Regions from separate parts of the Kitasatospora sp. NPDC091207 genome, predicted to be linked through region 1. Evidence: predicted binding sites of a transcription regulator. Region 1 holds the regulator's gene; the other holds the start of a gene.

The links. The regulator HrcA, encoded in region 1, represses chaperone genes, less so after heat shock. The targets are predictions, from matches to a motif close to TTNGCACTCNGNNNNNCNGAGTGCNAA.
Region 2: the regulator HrcA is predicted to act here: its motif matches at 5,273-5,299, upstream of groES (co-chaperone GroES).

The regions. Positions count from the first base shown of each region.
Region 1 covers NZ_JBIVVS010000010.1:138,160-145,723, reverse strand. Annotated here, with positions in the region: gene hemW (radical SAM family heme chaperone HemW) at 1-1,138, shown strand, start outside; gene ACIQTO_RS18955 (hypothetical protein) at 1,180-1,317, shown strand; gene ACIQTO_RS18950 (DUF3097 domain-containing protein) at 1,318-2,151, opposite strand; gene ACIQTO_RS18945 (hypothetical protein) at 2,183-2,767, opposite strand; gene htpX (zinc metalloprotease HtpX) at 2,798-3,718, opposite strand; gene hrcA (heat-inducible transcriptional repressor HrcA) at 3,980-5,014, shown strand; gene dnaJ (molecular chaperone DnaJ) at 5,091-6,230, shown strand; gene ACIQTO_RS18925 (16S rRNA (uracil(1498)-N(3))-methyltransferase) at 6,320-7,069, shown strand; gene ACIQTO_RS18920 (PDZ domain-containing protein) at 7,224-7,564, shown strand, end outside.
Region 2 covers NZ_JBIVVS010000001.1:908,276-915,839, forward strand. Annotated here, with positions in the region: gene ACIQTO_RS04175 (hypothetical protein) at 1-115, opposite strand, end outside; gene tsaB (tRNA (adenosine(37)-N6)-threonylcarbamoyltransferase complex dimerization subunit type 1 TsaB) at 290-946, shown strand; gene rimI (ribosomal protein S18-alanine N-acetyltransferase) at 1,078-1,557, shown strand; gene tsaD (tRNA (adenosine(37)-N6)-threonylcarbamoyltransferase complex transferase subunit TsaD) at 1,550-2,638, shown strand; gene ACIQTO_RS04195 (hypothetical protein) at 2,635-2,898, shown strand; gene ACIQTO_RS04200 (polysaccharide deacetylase family protein) at 3,027-3,893, shown strand; gene ACIQTO_RS04205 (SAM-dependent methyltransferase) at 3,903-5,078, opposite strand; gene groES (co-chaperone GroES) at 5,442-5,747, shown strand; gene groL (chaperonin GroEL) at 5,880-7,511, shown strand.

The sequences.
Region 1 (7,564 bases):
CTTCTACCTGCACGTGCCGTACTGCGCGAGCCGCTGCGGCTACTGCGACTTCAACACCTACACCGCCACCGAGCTGCGCTCCTCGGGCGCCGTCGCCTCCCAGGAGACGTACGCCGACAACGTGGTCGCCGAGATCCGGCTGGCCCGCCGGGTGCTCGGCTCCGCCGACCTGCCGGTGCGGACCGTCTTCCTCGGCGGCGGCACGCCCACCCTGCTGCCCGCCCGGGACCTGGTGAAGATGCTGGCGGCGATCCGTGACGAGTTCGGGCTCGCCGACGACGCCGAGGTCACCACCGAGGCCAACCCCGAGTCGGTCGACCCGGCCTACCTCGCCGAACTGCGCGAGGGCGGCTACAACCGGGTCTCCTTCGGCATGCAGAGCGCCCGCCCGCACGTGCTGCGGCTGCTCGACCGCCACCACACCCCGGGCCGCCCGGAGGCCTGCGTGGCCGAGGCCCGCGCGGCCGGCTTCGACCACGTCAACCTCGACCTGATCTACGGCACCCCCGGCGAGTCCGACGACGACTGGCGGGCCTCCCTGGACGCCGCGATCGGCGCCGGCCCGGACCACGTCTCGGCCTACTCGCTGATCGTCGAGGACGGCACCAAGCTGGCCGCCCGGGTCAAGCGCGGCGAGCTGCCGATGATCGACGACGATGTGCACGCCGACCGCTACCTGATCGCCGAGGAGGCGCTCGCCGCCGCCGGCTACTCCTGGTACGAGGTCTCCAACTGGTCCACCACCCCCGAGGGCCGCTGCCGCCACAACGAGCTCTACTGGACCGGCGGCGACTGGTGGGGGGCCGGCCCCGGCGCGCACAGCCACGTCGGCGGCGTCCGCTGGTGGAACGCCAAGCACCCGGCCGGCTACGCCCGCGCCCTCGCCGAGCACCGCACCCCGGCCCAGGGCCGCGAACTGCTCACCGACGAGGACCGCCGGGTCGAGCGGATCCTGCTCGAACTGCGCCTCGCCGAGGGCATCCCGCTCACCCTCCTCGCCGGGGCCGGCCTGAAGGCCGCCGAGCGGGCCCTCGGCGAGGGCCTGCTGGACGCCGCCACCTACGCCGAGGGCCGCGCCACCCTCACCCTCCCGGGCCGCCTGCTGGCCGACGCGGTCGTGCGCGACCTGGTGGACTGACATTCGTTACCGTGGGTGTCAGCCGTCGGAGGAAGCGTGCGATGACCGCCATCGATGATCGGATGACCGGGATCTTCGAGAACCGGGAGGTTCCGGAGGGTTTCAAGGCCGAACTCATCAGGGGGGAAATCGTCATGACGGCGGGGCCGGACACGTCGGACTTCCGGACCTACGTGTAGTCACTCCTCCGTCGTCACGAAGTCGATCAGTTCCTCCACCTTGGCCAGCAGCGCGGGCTCCAGGTCCTTGTAGGAGTCGACCGAGGCGAGGATCCGCTTCCAGGCGGCCGGGGTGTCCACCGGCCAGCCGAGGCGGCGGCAGACGCCCTCCTTCCAGTCCTCGCCGTACGGGACGTCCGGCCAGCCGGGGACGCCGACCGGGGCGGGCTTCACGGCCTGCCAGATGTCGATGTACGGGTGGCCGACGACCAGCACCGCGGTCCCGGTGACCCGGGCGGCGATCCGGTGCTCCTTGGTGCCGGGGAGCAGGTGGTCGACCAGGACGCCGAGCCGGCGCCCGGGGCCGGGGGCGAAGTCGGCGACGATCGCGGGCAGGTCGTCGATGCCCTCCAGGTACTCGACGACCACGCCCTCGATCCGCAGGTCGTCACCCCAGACCCGTTCGACCAGCTCGGCGTCGTGCCGCCCCTCGACGTAGATCCGCGACTCCCGGGCCACCCGGGCCCGGGCGCCGGGGACGGCGACCGAGCCGGAGGCCGTCCGGCCCGGGGCGCGGGAGGGCGCCGGCGCGGCGGCGGCGGGCCGCACCAGGGTGACCGCCTTCCCGTCGAGCAGGAAGCCGCGCGGGGCCAGTGGGAAGACCCGGTGCTTGCCGAACCGGTCCTCCAGGGTGACGGTGAACCCCTCGGCGGTCCTCTCGCAGCGCACCACCGCGCCGCAGAAGCCGGTCGCGGCCTCCTCGACCACGAGGTCCCGGTCGGCGGGCACCTCGGGCACCGGCTGCTGCCGCTTCCACGGCGGGGTGAGGTCGGGTCCGTACTCGCGGCTGCGCATGCAGGTGACTATAGGCAGGCCCGACGGGGCGTCACAGACCTGGCGCGCCCCAGACCGGGAACCAGCGGGTGAGGTCCTTCTCCAGCCGCAGGTCGTTCCCCAGCATGGCGTTGACCTGCAGTTCCAGCGGGCTGTTGCGCTTCTCCCCGCCGCCCGGCACCGGCGCGAACGGGTAGAACGTCCCGCGCTTGTAGAGGTAGACCAGCGCCAGCGGCTGCTCCTCGGCACTGCGGAAGGCCACCAGCGAGCAGAGCAGCTGCGGCCCGAACCCGTTGGCCTCCAGCTCGCTGTTGACCGCGTGCAGGTCGTTGACCAGCTCCGGCAGCTCCTCGGGCGTGTGCCGGGCGAGCAGCCAGGAGTAGCCGTACGCGTCCTTGGAGGCCTCCACCGGGACGCCGCCGCGCTCGGTGTCGGCGTCCAGCAGCGCCCGGACCTGCCGCTCGACCTCGACGAAGGCCCCGCCCTCCACGGAGGCGAAGCAGACCGACCCGACGCCGGTCGGCCGGAAGCCGGCCGCCGCCTCCAGGGTCAGCGCGGCCGACGGCACGCCGAACAACTGGTCGAGATCGGGTTTGACCGGCTTGGTGCGGCCGAACAGCGTGTCCAGGATTCCCACGGCGGTCCCCTCCGGGGCTCGTGCGGCGGCTCAGTGGCCGAGCTGGGTGGAGATCCTCGCCAGCTGCTCCAGCCGCTTCTCCAGCGACGGGTGGGTGGAGAACAGCTGCGAGGCGGCGTCCCGGGCACTCAGCGCCGGGGCGAAGTAGAAGGCGTTGTAGGCCTGCGCCTGGCGCAGGTCCTTGGTCGGGATCGCGGCGATCTGGCCGGTCACCTTGGTCAGCGCCGAGGCCAGCGCGCTGGGCCGGCCGGTGAGCTGGGCGGCCGCCCGGTCGGCGGCCAGCTCCCGGTAGCGGGAGAGCAGCCGGGTCAGCAGGAAGCTGAGCGCGTACACCACGATCGACACCAGCGGGATGACCAGTGCGGCGAGCGCGGCATTGGAGTCGTTGCTGTTCCGGGCGCCGCCCATGAAGCCGCCGTACATCGCGATCCGGGTCATCGCCCCGGCCAGCACCCCGAGGAACCCGGCGATGGTCATCACCGCGACGTCCCGGTGGGCCACGTGCGACAGCTCGTGCGCCAGCACGCCCTCCAGTTCCTCCGGCTCCAGCCGCCGCAGCAGGCCGGTGGTGACGCAGACCACCGCGTTCTGCGGGTTCCGGCCGGTCGCGAAGGCGTTGGGCATGTCGTTGTCGGCGACCGCCACCCGCGGTTTGGGCATGTCGGCGAGCGCGCAGAGCCGGTCCACGGTGCCGTGCAGCTGGGGGTACTGCTCCGGGGTGACCCGGTGGGCGCCCATCGCCCGTTCGGTGATCTTGTCGCTGAACCAGAACTGGGCCACGAACAGCCCGCCGGAGATCAGCACGATCAGTGGCCAGGCGCCGCGCAGCAGCGCGATCAGCAGGCCGGTGAAACCGACGTACAGCAGTCCGATCACGAACATCGTCCCGACCATCCGGCCGGTCAGGCCGCGGTCCGGTGCGAAGCGGGTGTGCTGGCCCGAGGTCGACATCGCTGGTCCTCCGTTCGCCGTTCGCTATCGATGCTGCCACCCGGCCGGTCCGACGGCATCACCCGCGTGCCGCGGAGTGCGGGCAGGATCACCCCGGCGGGGCCGTTCCTGCCGTCGGACCCGGGCCTTACACTGGCAGGTACGGTTCTGGCACTCGTCTGTTCAGAGTGCCAAAGCCGCGGGTCCGCCCAGAGCGGCCCGGAACATGCCGGAACGGACATGTCACAACGGACAACGTGCGAAGAGGGAGGTGCGTGCCCCATGGCCGGTGAGATCCGCCAGCTCGACGAACGCAAGCTCGCCGTGCTCCGCGCCATCGTCCAGGACTACGTGGGCACCGAGGAGCCGGTCGGCTCCAAGGCTCTCGTCGAACGGCACAACCTCGGGGTCTCCCCGGCCACCGTCCGCAACGACATGGCCGCGCTGGAGGAGGACGGCTTCATCCACCAGCCGCACACCAGCGCCGGGCGGATCCCCACCGACAAGGGGTACCGCCTCTTCGTCGACCGGCTCGCCGAGGTCAAGCCGATGAGCGCGCCCGAGCGGCGGGCGATCCGGCACTTCCTGGACGGCGCGGTGGACCTGGACGACGTGGTCGCCCGCACGGTCCGGCTGCTCGCCCAGCTCACCCGGCAGGTCGCGGTGGTCCAGTACCCCTCGCTCTCCCGGTCCACGGTGCGCCACATCGAGTTGGTCGCGCTGGCCCCGGCCAAGGTGATGCTGGTCCTGATCACCAACACCGGCCGGGTCGAGCAGCGGATGGTCGACTGCCCGGGCGCGGTCGGCGAAGTGGTCCTCGCGGACCTCCGTGCCAGGATCAACACACGGGCCGTCGGGGTGCGGCTGCCCGAGGTGCCGGGGCTGCTGGACGAGCTCCCGGCGATGTTCGAGGCGGCGGACCGGCCGGCCGTCACCGTCGTCCTGGCGACGCTCTTCGAGGCGCTCGCCGAGCAGAACGAGGAGCGGATCATGCTGGCCGGCACGGCCAACCTGACCCGCTTCGGCCACGACTTCCCGCTCACCATCCAGCCGGTGCTGGAAGCGCTGGAGGAGCAGGTCGTCCTGCTCCGCCTCCTGGGTGAGACCGCCGACGCCGGGATGACGGTCCGGATCGGCCGCGAGAACGCGTACGAAGGGCTCAATTCCACCTCCGTCGTCTCCGTCGGTTACGGTTCGGGCGACGAGAGCGTGGCCAAACTGGGTGTGATCGGTCCGACCCGGATGGACTATCCGGGCACAATGGGGGCGGTGCGAGCGGTGGCACGGTACGTGGGTCAGATCCTGGCCGAGTCGTAGGGAACGACCGGCGTCACACGCGTGACACCGGTACCAGTCGCAAGCACTTCTACAGGCGGAACAAGCGGAGCATTTGGTGGCCACGGACTACTACGCGGTACTCGGCGTCCGACGGGATGCGGGGCAGGACGAGATCAAGAAGGCGTTCCGGCGCCTGGCACGCGAACTGCACCCGGACGTCAACCCGGACCCGAAGACGCAGGAGCGGTTCAAGGAGATCAACGCCGCCTACGAGGTCCTCTCCGACCCGCAGAAGCGGCAGGTCTACGACCTCGGCGGGGATCCCCTCTCGCCCAACGGCGGCGGCGCGGGCGGCTTCGGCGCGGGCGCGGCCGGGTTCGGCTTCTCCGACATCATGGACGCGTTCTTCGGCGCGGCCGCCGGTCAGCGCGGCCCGCGCTCGCGCACCCGGCGCGGCCAGGACGCCATGATCCGGCTGGAGATCACCCTGGAGGAGGCCGCGTTCGGCACCACCAAGGAACTCCAGGTCGACACCGCCGTCACCTGCACCACGTGCAGCGGCGAGGGGGCCGCTCCCGGCACCTCCGCGCAGACCTGTGACATGTGTCGCGGCAAGGGCGAGGTCTCCCAGGTCACCCGGTCCTTCCTGGGCCAGGTCATGACCTCCCGGCCCTGCCCGCAGTGCCAGGGCTTCGGCACCGTCGTGCCGACCCCGTGCCCGGAGTGCGCCGGCGACGGCCGCGTGCGGGCCCGCCGCACCCTGACCGTCAAGATCCCGGCCGGTGTCGACAACGGCACCCGGATCCAGCTGGCCGGCGAGGGCGAGGTCGGCCCCGGCGGCGGCCCCGCCGGTGACCTCTACGTCGAGATCGCCGAGAGCAACCACCCGACCTTCCAGCGCCGCGGCGACGACCTGCACTGCACGGTCACCATCCCGATGACGGCCGCCTCGCTCGGCACCCAGGTGCCACTGCAGACCCTGGACGGGCTGGAGGAGGTCGACATCCGGCCCGGCACCCAGTCCGGCCAGTCGATCCCGCTGCACGGCCGCGGCATCACCCATCTGCGCGGCGGCGGCCGCGGCGACCTGATAGTGCATGTCGAGGTGCAGACGCCCACCAAGCTCGAACCCGAGCAGGAGGAGCTGCTGCGCCGTCTCGCGGTGCTGCGCGGCGAGGAGCGGCCCTCCGGCCAGTTCGCGCCCGGCCAGCAGGGGCTGTTCTCCCGGCTGAAGGACGCCTTCAACGGCCGCTGACCGCACCGGCGCCCGGTGATCCCGCCCCCCGGCGGGTCACCGGGCGCCGTCGTTCCCCCGCCCGTACCCCCGACTTCCCAGGAACCGCCATGACCGCGCCCGTGTTCGTCGTCGAGACCGCGCAGCTCGCCTCCGCCGCCCCCGGCGCGGTGGTCCGGCTGGACGGCCCGGAGGGGCGGCACGCCGCCGCCGTGAAGCGGCTGGAGCCGGGCGAGGCGGTGACCCTGGCCGACGGGCTCGGCCTCGGCGCCGACGGCACCGTCACGGCCGTCCACGGCAAGGACGCCGTCGAGGTGACGGTGACCGCGGTCCGCCGGGAGGCCGGGCCGGCGCCGCGGATCGTCGTCGTCCAGGCGCTGCCCAAGGGCGACCGCGGCGAACTGGCGGTGGAGACCATGACCGAGGTCGGCGTGGACGTGGTGATCCCGTGGGCCGCCTCCCGCTGCATCACCCAGTGGAAGGGCGAGCGCGGCGCCAAGGCGCTCGCCAAGTGGCGGGCCACCGCCCGCGAGGCGGGCAAGCAGTCCCGCCGGCTGCGCTTCCCCGAGGTCCGCGAACTCGCGACCACCCGGCAGCTGGCGCCCGTCCTGGCCGGTGCCGCGCTCGCCGCGGTGCTGCACGAGGACGGCGCCGAGCCGCTGGCCGGCGCCGCGCTGCCCGGCGGCGGGGACATCGTGCTGGTGGTCGGGCCCGAGGGCGGGGTCTCCCCGGAGGAGCTGGCCGCCTTCGCCGAGGCCGGCGCCCGGCCGTACCGGCTCGGGCCCTCGGTGCTGCGCACCTCGACCGCCGGGGTGGCCGCCGGCGCCCTGCTGCTGGGCCGCACCGGCCGGTGGGGCTGAGCGTCCGTTCGTCCCCGACGGGCCGTTCGCCCGGCCGGTGGGCGGGGCCGGGCACCGGCTCCGCCGACGGCGCCGGGTGCCCGTTCGTCCCTCATAGGGGGCGCGCTGCGGGAAACCGGGGCGCGCCGCCCCGGCCGGTGCGTAGGGTGCCGCTGTGAGCGAATCCCCGAGCACCCCTGCCGGCGCGTACCTGCGCCACCCGCACCTGCACGGTGACCTGATCACCTTCGTCGCGGAGAACGATGTCTGGCTCGCCCCGCGGGACGGCGGCCGGTCCTGGCGGCTGACGGCCGATCACGTCCCGGTCCGCCGGCCGCGCTTCTCACCGGACGGGCGGCACATCGCCTTCGTCTCGACCCGGGACGGCGTACCCGAGGTGTACGTCGCGCCGGTGGACGGCGGACCGTCCCGCCGGCTGACGTACTGGGGCAGCGACCAGACGCAGCTGCAGGGCTGGACGGCCGACGGCCGCCCGATCGCCACCACCTCGGCCGG
Region 2 (7,564 bases), on a different contig from region 1:
CACTCGGCCGGGTGGCTCCCGCGCGGTCCTGCGCGCCGTTGGCCTGGAAGGCCAGCAGGCTCACCACCGCCAGGGCCCCCAGGGTCAGCCCGGTGACCACCACTCCAGGACCCATCTTCGCCACGTGTCGCTCCCACCGCCGTCCCAAAACCCGTCGGCCCCATCGTGCCAGGTCGACTCCTCCGCGCCCGCACCCCGTAGGACGTGTGTTCCGAACCCGGACGCCTTGTCGATCGGGCGGACCAAGACCGGCGGTGGGCCACGGCTCCGACCGGTCTAACCTTGACCCGTGCTGCTGCTCGCGTTCGACACCGCTACCCCCGCCGTCACCGCCGCCGTCCACGACGGCGCGGCCGTCCTCGCCGAGACCGACCAGGTCGACGCCAGGCGCCACGGTGAACTGCTCCTCCCCGCCATCGACCGGGTGCTGCGGGAGGCCGGCGTCGACAAGCACCGGCTGACCGGCATCGCGGTGGGCGTCGGCCCGGGCCCCTACACCGGCCTGCGGGTCGGCCTGGTGACGGCCGCCGCGCTCGGCCACGCGCTGGGCGTGCCGGTGCACGGCGTCTGCACCCTGGACGCGATCGCCCACGCGGCGCGCGCCGGCGGCCTCGCCGGGCAGCCGTTCACGGTGGCCACCGACGCGCGCCGCAAGGAGGTCTACTGGGCCTCGTACGACGCGGACGGCCGCCGTGCCGAGGGCCCCGCCGTGGACCGCCCGGCCGAGCTGACACCGCGGCCGCTGGCCGTCGGCGCCGGCGCGCTGCTGTACCCGGAGGCCTTCCCGGGCGCGCACGGGCCCGAGCACGTCTCGGCCGGCGCGCTGGCCGACTTCGCCGCCGCCGAACTCGCCGCCGGCCGTGAGCTGCTGCCCAACGTGCCGCTGTACCTGCGGCGCCCGGACGCCCAGGTGCCCGCCGGCTACAAGGCGGTGCTCCCGGCGTGACCGGCCCGAACGGCGTAACCGTTCCGAGCGGCCCGAGTGTTCCGAGCCTTCCGAGCGGCCCGAGCCTTCCGAACGGCCGGACCGGACCGGGCACCGCGGCCGCCCCGAGCGGCCCCGCCGCCCTGCGCCCGATGCGCTGGTGGGACATCGCGCCGGTGATGGAGCTGGAGCTGGACCTCTTCCCGGAGGACGCCTGGTCCACCGGGATGTACTGGTCCGAGCTGGCCGAGACCCACCCCGGCGGCACCCGCCACTACACGGTGGCCACCGCCGCCGACGGCGCGATCGTCGGCTACGCCGGGCTGATGGCGGTGGCCGGCGAGGGCGACGTGCAGACCATCGCCGTCGACCGGCGGCACCAGGGCACCGGCCTCGGCGCGGTGCTGCTCGCGGACCTGATCCGGGAGGCGGCCCGGCGCGACTGCGCCGAGCTGCTGCTGGAGGTGCGGGTGGACAACCCGCGCGCCCAGCGGCTGTACGAGCGCTTCGGCTTCGAAGCGGTCGGCATCCGGCGCGGCTACTACCAGCCGGCCGGCATCGACGCGCTGGTGATGCGCCTCGATCACCCCAGTACCGAACCGAAGGACCTGAAGGAAGACCGCCATGGCTGACGAACCGCTCGTCCTCGGCATCGAGACCTCCTGCGACGAGACCGGCGTCGGCATCGTGCGCGGCACCACGCTGCTCGCCGACGCGGTGGCCTCCAGCGTCAACGACCACGCCCGGTTCGGCGGTGTGGTGCCCGAGATCGCCAGCCGCGCGCACCTGGAGGCGATGGTCCCGACCATCCAGCGCGCCCTGGACACCGCTGGCATCAAGGCGAGCGACCTGGACGGCATCGCCGTGACGGCCGGCCCCGGCCTGGCGGGCGCGCTGCTGGTCGGCGTGAGCGCCGCCAAGGCCTACGCCTGGGCGCTGGACAAGCCGCTCTACGGGGTCAACCACCTGGCCTCGCACATCTGCGTGGACCAGTTGGAGCACGGCCGGCTGCCCTCGCCGACGATGGCCCTGCTGGTCTCCGGCGGGCACTCCTCGCTGCTGCTCAGCGAGGACATCACCAGCGACGTCCGGCCGCTCGGCGCGACCATCGACGACGCGGCCGGCGAGGCCTTCGACAAGGTCGCCCGGGTGCTCGGCCTCGGCTTCCCCGGCGGCCCGGTGGTGGACCGCACCGCCCGCGAGGGCGACCCCAAGGCGATCGCCTTCCCGCGCGGTCTGAGCGGCCCGAAGGACCCGGCGTACGACTTCTCGTTCTCGGGGCTGAAGACCGCCGTCGCCCGCTGGGTGGAGGCCAAGCGCCGGGCCGGAGAGGAGGTGCCGATCGCGGATGTCGCGGCCTCGTTCCAGGAGGCGGTCACCGATGTCCTGACCCGCAAGGCGGTCAAGGCCTGCAAGGACAGCGGCGTCGACCACCTGATGATCGGCGGCGGGGTGGCGGCCAACTCGCGACTGCGCGAGATGGCCCAGCAGCGCTGCGACAAGGCGGGCATCCGGCTGCGGGTCCCGCGTCCGGGGCTGTGCACCGACAACGGCGCGATGGTCGCCGCGCTGGGGGCCGAGATGGTCTGGCGCGACCGCACGCCCTCGGCCTTCGACCTCTCGGCCGACTCCTCGCTGCCGGTCACCGAGGTCCACGTGCCGCACACCGACGTGCACGGCCAGGCGTACCGGGCGCTGGGCGGCGGGCGGTGACCACCACCGCCGCGATGTGGGAGGCGCGGGCCGCCGACGGCCGGGGCGCCGAGCTGTCCGCCTGGGTCCGCGAGGTCGCGCTGCCCGCGCTGCGCGGTTCGGCCGGCCTGGTCCGCGCCGAGCTGTTCGGCGCCGCGGGCGACCGGGTGCTGCTGATCACCTGGTGGACGGCCGAGCCGTTGCCGCTCGCCGAGCCGCCCGCCGGGCTGATCGGCCGTCCGGTGCACCGCTGGTCCTTCGTCAGCGAGCATGTGGAGTAGCCGTTCGTCAGCCTGTCCTGGAACCGAACAGCTGACCGTTACCGTGCATAGCTGAGGAACAGCTGGACGGTACCGGGGAGCGCGGCGCGGTGAAGTGGCACGGGCGGGGCAGGACGAGGACGTACACGGTGGGGGCGCTGGCCCTGTTGGCCGCCGCCACGGGCTGTGGCGGCGGCGGGTCGGGCACCGCGGCGGGCGCCGCCGCGACCACGCCGGCGGCCGCGCAGCGGCCCTCGACGGCCGCGAGCCCGGCGCCCGCGACGACGCCCGCCGCGGTGCCCGCGGCCGGGGACGCGGCGGCCTGGGCGAAGTGGAACCTCAAGCCGCTGCCGCCCGCCCCCGCGGCGCCCGCCGACAAGCCGGTCAAGCTCGAACGGACCGGCACCGTGCCGGTGTTCAGCGAGGTGAAGACCACCGACAAGGTCGTCTTCCTCACCATCGACGACGGCGCCGAGAAGGACCCGAAGTTCGTCGAGATGCTGACCGACCTCAAGGTGCCGGTCTCGATGTTCCTGACCCGGGACATCGTCAAGGACAACTACGGCTACTTCAAGCCGCTCCAGGCACTCGGCAACCACATCCACAACCACACCGTGGACCACGCCCAGATGAGCAAGGTCCCGCCGGAGAAGCAGAAGTCCGAGATCTGTGACGCCCAGTCCGCGCTGACCCAGCAGTACGGCAGCGCGCCGCTGCTGTTCCGGCCGCCCTACGGGGACGGTGCCAACACCCCGGCGCTGAACACCGCGGTGCAGCAGTGCGGGCCGCGCGCGATCGTGCTCTGGCGCGAGTCGATGCAGATCCACGACATGCAGTACCAGGCGGCGGACAAGAAGCTGCGGCCCGGCGACATCGTCCTCGCCCACTTCCGGGGTCCGAAGGACCTCAAGGGCGAGACGATGACGCAGATGTTCGGGGAGCTGCTGGCCCGCGTCCAGGAGCAGGGCTTCGCGGTGGCCCGGCTGGAGGACTACATCCAGGCGCCCGCCTCCTGACCGGGGGCGCTAGGGGAGCGTCACCGGCCGGCCGAGCATCATCAGCGGGCCCCGGTCGGTGCGGCTGAGGATCACCGTGACGCTGTTCGGCCCGCTCGGCTTCAGCTGGCGGCGCAGCTCCTCCGGGGTGATCGCCATCCCCCGCTTCTTGATCACCACGGTGCCGACGGCCCGTTCGCGCAGCAGCGCCTTCAGCTTCTTGATGTGGAACGGCAGCACGTCGGTCAGCTCGAAGGCGTGCGCGTACGGGGTGGCGACCAGGTGGTCCGAGGTGACGTAGGCGATCTTCGGGTCGATCAGCCGGCCGCGCACCTGCCCGGCGACCTCGGCGACCAGATGGGCCCGGATCACCGCGCCGTCCGGCTCGTAGAGGTAGCGGCCGACCGGTCCGGCCGGCGGGTCGGGCAGGTCGCCGCCGGTCAGCGAGGCGCCGTGCGGCAGCAGGGTGGCGCGGTGCGGGCGGTCGGCCCCGGTGCCGAACCAGAGCACCGCCTCCTTGACGTCGCCGTGGTCGGAGACCCACTCGGCCTCGGCGTCGGCCGGTACGGCCTCGTGCGGGATGCCCGGAGCCACCTTGAGCGCGCCGACCGGGGTGCGCCGGCCGGCCTCGATCGCCCAGGAGAGCGGCGGGGCGTACGCCTCGGGGTCGAACACCCGGCCGCGCGCGGTGCGGCGGGCCGGGTCGGTGAAGACCGCGTCGTACCCGGTGACGTCGATGTCGGCGACGTCGGCGCACCGCACCTCGACCAGGTCCGCCAGGCCCAGCGCGGTGGCGTTGGCGGCGGTGGCCGCGCAGGCCGCCGGGTCCTTGTCGACGGCGAGCACCTCGATGCCGGCCCGGGCCAGCGCGAGGACGTCCCCGCCGATGCCGCAGCAGAGGTCGGCCAGCCGGCGCACGCCCAGGTCGGCGAAGCGCCGCGCCCGCCACTCGGCGACGACGCGCCGGGTGGACTGCTCGACGCCGTTGGGCGTGAAGTACATCAGGTCGGCGTCCGTGCCGAACTTCGCGCGGGCCCGTTGCCGCAGCCGGGCCTGTCCGAAGGCCGCCGAGACCAGCTCCGCCGGGTGCTCCCGGCGCAGCCTGGTCGCCAGCGCGAGCTCCTCCTCGGGCGCGAACTCGCGCAGTTCGGCGAGCAGGGACTGTCCCTCGGGGGTCAGCAGGGGCTGCAGGTTCTCGGTCTCCACGCGCTCATTCTCCCCGGTCGGGCCGCGGCGGTGCCGGGGTGCCGTGGTGCCGTGGCGACGGGGTGCGGTGGTGCCGGGGCCGCCGAACCGCCGGGGGCCGTCGGCCCACCGGGGGCACGCGTGTGCGGTGCGGTGGCGGCATCGCACAGGAGTACGACCGGAGATCCGCCCGCCCGAACCGTTCGGGCGCGCCGTTGGCACTCTGGTTGACTGAGTGCTAACCGCCGCCTATGGTCGTCCTTGGCACTCTCCCCATGGTGAGTGCTAACGCGACGACGTGTGTCTGACCCCCGCGACGGCAGGCCCGCAGGTTCGCCACCTACCTGTTAGAAAACCCCGTAATCTCCGAAGGGGAGCTCGGACGTGACCACCAGCAGCAAGGTTGCCATCAAGCCGCTCGAGGACCGCATCGTGGTCCAGCCGCTCGACGCCGAGACCACCACGGCCTCCGGCCTGGTCATCCCGGACACGGCCAAGGAGAAGCCCCAGGAGGGCGTCGTCCTGGCTGTCGGCCCGGGCCGCTTCGAGGACGGCCAGCGTCTGCCGCTCGACGTCGCCGTCGGTGACATCGTCCTGTACTCGAAGTACGGCGGCACCGAGGTGAAGTACCAGGGCGAGGAGTACCTCGTCCTCTCGGCGCGCGACGTTCTCGCCATCATCGAGAAGTAAGCAGCACCGAGAAGTAAGTCGTTCCAGCCCGCCCCGGATCCGTGTCCCAGTGACAGGGGCCCGGGGCGTGGTTGTTGGTTCACGTAGTCCGGTGGCCGGCGTGCCGGCCGCAGCCCCGAGGGAATAGGGAACATGGCGAAGATCCTGCAGTTCGACGAGGACGCCCGCCGCTCGCTGGAGCGCGGTGTCAACAAGCTGGCCGACACCGTCAAGGTGACCATCGGCCCCAAGGGCCGCAACGTCGTCATCGACAAGAAGTTCGGCGCCCCGACCATCACCAACGACGGTGTCACCATCGCCCGCGAGGTCGAGCTGGACGACCCGTACGAGAACCTTGGCGCGCAGCTCGTCAAGGAGGTCGCCACCAAGACCAACGACGTCGCGGGCGACGGCACCACCACCGCCACCGTGCTGGCCCAGGCCCTGGTCAACGAGGGTCTGCGCAACGTCGCCGCCGGTGCCGGCCCGGCCGCCCTGAAGAAGGGCATCGACAAGGCCGTCGCCGCCGTCTCCGAGCACCTCCTCTCCATCGCCCGCGAGATCGAGGGCAAGGACGACGTCGCCGCCGTCGCGTCCCTCTCGGCGCAGGACACCCAGGTCGGCGAGCTGATCGCCGAGGCGATCGACAAGGTCGGCAAGGACGGTGTCATCACCGTCGAGGAGTCGAACACCTTCGGCGTGGAGCTGGACTTCACCGAGGGCATGCAGTTCGACAAGGGCTACCTGTCGCCGTACTTCGTCACCGACGCGGAGCGGCAGGAGGCGGTCCTGGAGGACCCGTACATCCTGATCAACCAGGGCAAGATCTCCTCCATCCAGGAGCTGCTGCCGCTGCTGGAGAAGATCCTGCAGGGCGGTGCCTCCAAGCCGCTGCTGATCATCGCCGAGGACGTCGACGGCGAGGCGCTGTCCACCCTCGTGGTGAACAAGATCCGCGGCACCTTCAACGCGGTCGCCGTCAAGGCCCCGGGCTTCGGTGACCGCCGCAAGGCGATCCTGGGCGACCTGGCCACCCTGACCGGTGCCACCGTCATCTCCGAGGAGGTCGGCCTCAAGCTCGACCAGGCCGGTGTGGACGTGCTGGGCACCGCCCGCCGCGTGACCATCACCAAGGACGAGACCACCGTCGTCGACGGCGCCGGTGACAGCGAGGCCGTGGCCGGCCGCGTCGCCCAGATCAAGGGCGAGATCGCCAACACGGACTCCGACTGGGACCGCGAGAAGCTGCAGGAGCGCCTGGCCAAGCTGGCCGGCGGCGTCTGCGTCATCAAGGTCGGCGCCGCCACCGAGGTGGAGCTGAAGGAGCGCAAGCACCGCCTGGAGGACGCCATCTCGGCGACCCGTGCCGCGGTCGAGGAGGGCATCGTCGCCGGTGGTGGCGCCTCCCTGGTGCACGCCGCCAAGGTGCTGGACGGCGGCCTGGGCCTGTCGGGCGACGAGGCGACCGGTGTCGCGGTCGTCCGCAAGGCGCTCGCCGAGCCGCTGCGCTGGATCGCCCAGAACGCCGGCCTCGAGGGCTACGTCATCACCCACAAGGTCGCCGAGCTGGAGGCCGGTCACGGCTTCAACGCCGCCACCGGTGAGTACGGCGACCTGCTGAAGGCCGGCGTCATCGACCCGGTCAAGGTCACCCGCTCCGCCCTGGAGAACGCCGCGTCGATCGCCTCCCTGCTGCTCACCACCGAGACCCTCGTGGTGGAGAAGCCCGCCGACGAGGAGGCCGGCAACGGCCACTCGCACGGTGGTCACGGGCACTCCCACTGACGCCTGATCAGTGACCGCAGGCCCGGTCCGCACCCCTCGGGGTACGGGCCGGG